DNA from 2 places in the Syntrophomonas sp. UBA5494 genome. Region 1 is predicted to be linked to the other one. Evidence: riboswitches for the same ligand, from Rfam matches in the RefSeq annotation. Region 1 holds a riboswitch; the other holds the start of a gene.
The links. A riboswitch is a leader RNA that binds a small molecule or an ion and turns the genes downstream of it on or off. The one in region 1 is predicted to bind molybdenum cofactor.
Positions count from the first base shown of each region.

Region 2: it holds a riboswitch for molybdenum cofactor, as region 1 does, so the genes downstream of both, fdnG (formate dehydrogenase-N subunit alpha) here and B3W37_RS11840 (S-layer homology domain-containing protein) in region 1, are expected to answer to the same signal.

Region 1 is NZ_DIPG01000105.1:10,913-13,120, forward strand. It holds gene B3W37_RS11835 (HesA/MoeB/ThiF family protein) at 1-393, shown strand, start outside; molybdenum cofactor riboswitch at 725-840, shown strand; gene B3W37_RS11840 (S-layer homology domain-containing protein) at 1,302-2,208, shown strand, end outside.
Region 2 is NZ_DIPG01000015.1:30,169-32,376, reverse strand. It holds partial or broken gene fdnG (formate dehydrogenase-N subunit alpha) at 1-1,087, opposite strand, end outside; molybdenum cofactor riboswitch at 1,411-1,529, opposite strand.

The sequences.
Region 1 (2,208 bases):
TCCCGGTTCGATATGGAGCAGGCCAGGACCGTACTGCCGGGCTGTAAAACAGTCATAGATGCCTTGGATAATGCCCGGGATCGTCTCAAGTTAAGTTCTGCCTGCCGGGAGTTGGGGATTCCTTTGGTGCATGGAGCCGTAGAAGGATGGATGGGGCAGCTTACGACCCAATTCCCGGGTGATACAGTAATTGAAGAAATCTATAGACAGAATTATGAGAACGGGCGAATTTTATCTACTCCGGCTTTCACTCCCGCCCTGGTGGCCAGTTTGCAAGTGGCTGAAACGGTTAAAATTCTGCTGGGCCGCGGGGAATTGCTGCGTAATCGGATTATGCTGATCAATCTCCTGGACATGGACATGGAAACGATAGAGTTGTGCACGGATGATTAATATTGCCTTTGAGTATCGCGATAGAAGAGTAGGAGCCAACCTGATAATGGAGAGTTTATGATGCAGGCAGCCAAATCAGAGTGCGTCTAAATTGAGCACATATTACATTTAGCTAAGCAAAATAAGGCTTCCTTGATCAGGGGGCCTTTTTCGCTCATTTATCATGTCCCTGAGCCCGGCTCCTAAAAGCATACCATACAATCGCCCGGTTTTTATTGACATGGTTTGGGGGCTACAGGTGACCGTGGATTGCTTATGTGTTGCTTAAAGCTGTTTACAAGTATAAAATGAATATAATGATTACCATGTAATATTATGCATTTTATGAAAATTCGTATATGTTTTCCGAACTTAGGGACCTAAAGCGATGCCATGGGCCTTAAGTCGGGGTACACCGGGAAACGGGTGTGCCTCCCATTGTGGAAAGGAAGCTGTAATCCGAATGATATTCATCATACTCGCTTATTCATCGTGTTATTCACCGCATATTTCTAATCGTATTTCTCCCCGTAATTCAAACAGCATTCCCGATCATATTTTGGTATTTCTGATTACATGTATAGCTGGACCCGGCATTGCTTTTGCCGAGTCTTTTTTTTGCCCGGAGCAGAGTATTCGCTGTAAAAATGATTCTTGTACGACAGGATAAACGGCATTTCTCAAAAGAGAGGCGGAAGTTGCTTAATTTATGCAGAGATTGGAGGGATGAGTTGATCGGTGGGTATGTTGTATGGGATCTACGCTCAGGAGACTTCAATAAGTGATGTACAAGCCTGATAAGACACCAAGTTTAAGCTGATGAGAACTCTATACAGAACAAGAGTTGCCATCCTGGCTGCCGATGACAGTAGTGTTTCTGGCTGAGAAGAAGACTTTAAGCGTAATTACATTTTGAGAGGTGATATCTAATGACGAGAAGGCTAATTGCTGTAGCGATTACCATGCTATTCATGATGTCGATGCTCCCGGGACCGGTTTTTGCCGTTAACGCTTCGGTTACCCTGACGTTGAGCGCGGACAGCGCAACGGCTGAAACCAGCATAACCGCATGGGGCAGCGCTGATCCCGACACCTGGGTGTCGGTTAAAATACTTGACAGCAGCGGAAATATAGTGTTTTACGACGCGGTTAAATCAAGCTCCAGCGGAAATTATAGCTGTACATTCAAGGTCCCCCCGGTCCCGCCCGGAACCTTGACGGTAGTAGCCGGTTACGGCAGCAATGTTGCCAATAAAGCCTTGGTGGTAACGAAAAACGGGGCGAGCCCCGGAAGCGGAGGAGGCGGCGGAGGCGGAGGCAATGCCCCTGCCGGACAGACGGTTGGCCCCGACGGAGGTACCGTAAATGAAGCCGGAGTAGTGGTGAGTTTTCCGGCGGATGCCATCAGCGGTGACATAAAAGTCACGGTTAAAAAATTAACTACAGGGATTCCTGAGGTTCCATCAGGATTGAGATTATTATTGTTGGGTGAGGTATATGAAATCAGCAGTGACGGCAATAGTGAATTCAATAAGCCTGTCACCATTACCCTGCCCTTTGATCCCTCCAAGATCGATAGCAGCCAATATGATCTGGGCATTTATTACTGGCAAAACGGGCAGTGGATCATTCTGGACAATATCGTAGTGGATGCCGCAGCCGGAACAGTAAGCGGAGAGGTAAATCATTTCAGTAAATTTGCCGTCCTGGCCCGTGAAAAAGCTGAAACACCAGGTACAGAAACACCGGGGTTAAAAGACATTGCCGGCCACTGGGCGGAAGCGAATATCATCCAGCTGGTGGCTGCCGGAGCAGTGAAGGGTTATCCGGAAGGAA
Region 2 (2,208 bases), on a different contig from region 1:
TTTCATCGTATTGATAATCCCAGCTGCTAACATCGTAACTTTGCTTAGTTTCGTTCCAACCGGAAAAGAAACCGTCTTTAAACTCATAATCATCTCTGACAAGGAAAGCTGCATTGGTATAATTGACCACATAATCATGGTGATAGAGCTCGTTGTCCAGAATATACTTGATCATGCCGCCCAGGAAGGCGATATCGGTGCCAGAACGCATAGGACAATAAAGATCGGCCACTGCGGCAGTTCGTGTGAAACGGGGATCTACACTGATTATTTTGGTCTGGCGTTTAGGATCAAAACGCCCCTTGTTCAGCCATTTCATACCGATGGGATGGTTTTCGGCCAAGTTGCTGCCCATGATTAAAGCACAGTTGGTATTTTTCATGTCAATCATGGAGTTGGTCATCACTCCTCGTCCGAAGGAAGGAGCCAGGCCGCCCACAGATGGTGAATGGCAGAGCCGGGCCTGAGTTTCCAGGTAAACTACACCCAGCGAGCGCATCATCTTGGATAGTAGATAGCATTCCTCATTGTCCAGGGCTGATCCTCCAATTGAGGCTATTTTTTCGGTCCGGTTAACGATTACTTCACTTCCATCAGACAATGTCTCTTTGTGAATGAAACTCTCATCGCGGGTCTGCTTGATCCGCTGGGCGATTTCATCCAAAATCCAATCCCACTCTTTTTCTTCCCATTTCTCTGATCCAGGAGCCCTGTATAAAGGCTTTGCTACCCTCCTGGGATTGATGATCTGCTTTCCGGTTTCAGGTTCATATATTTCTCTCAGATTAAACATGGCTGAACCTTTGGGACAGGCGCATCCTTCATTAACCGGATTATCAGGGTCTCCAACCACGCTCAATAACTTAACAAATTTATCATCCTTTTTTTCCGCATAAACTACCAGACCGCATCCAGAACCGCAATAAGGACAAACAGTTGGTACCGGACTAACATTTTTTGTGCGCAGTTCTTTGATTACCGCTGCAGAAACAATGAGATTAAAACCCAAAGCCGACCCTAAACTTGCAGCTGCAACCGTAGCTCCGCCTCTTTTTATAAACTGACGGCGGGTTATTTTGCCGTTCATTCTCTTCCCCCCATTCAAATCATTGCGATGCAAAGGAATGATGATTACTGCCATTGTGAGATTCTAGATTACATTTGGACTAGCTTGTCACTAAAATTATTAAGCCTGCGAATCTTGCTATGCGGTCCTGACCAAACTTTTTAAGGTGTCCGCCCTAAAACGAAAACCTCCTAACTTTAATCAGGAGGCTGGTCACAGGATGTACACTGACCATAAAGCCGCAGTTTGGTGCGGCTTCCTCCTTGCCTGAAAAGCCAAGAATGAAGTAGCAGTTTGCCTCAGGACTCATAACCTTCATAATCAGATCTTGGAGACTGAGAAAACTGTTCCGGTAGATGACTCTTTTCCAAGCAAGGGAGATAAAACCGTTTCCAGATTTACCGCGGCTAAATCCCCAATGGCTGTCGCTTTAGGGGAATCAGCTCTGGAGTCAGCGTAAGACATATTAAATTTTGACTATTATGCGAGTATACAGGGTTAAAGCAGTACTGTTTCAACAGTGAACATAGGAGAGCAAATTCCTGAAAGGCTATATGGATTCATCACCTTCAACCGGGCCAGTAGCTGGTATTAGAATGGAAAGCAGTCATACCGGCATAGCGGATAGGTTGAGAAAGGCTCCCATTGGTTTAATTCTCCATTTTTGGCACTGTAGTTTGAAACAAAACGAACCACCGGTTCATATGAAGCATGTCACATTAAACGCTTTGTGGTTGACATAAACCCTGCACTTGAAAGCACTTTCTCACCTCCTTTAATACCGTTATCTTAGCGGCTGGAATAATGAAAACATTTCAGCTTAATAAAAGCATTTTGTTTATAAGCGGAAAAATGAATTCATTGCACCAACTATTATAGTTCTGCATATAAATTTATATTCCTTCTAATAATATTATATATAACCAAACATTATATATGCTAACAACAACAAACCCTCCCGAGATGGAGGGGAGGGGCGTTTCGCCCTTGACGGCAGGCAAGCGTAATCCCCACTGAATCATACATGAGGAGGATACGCAACGTTGCAAGGGCTGGTAATGCCTCAACATAAATTTTAATCATCTAAATGCATATGCGGAAAAAATGGCACGAATCAGCCAATGATAAAAGGCGGTTAGAGC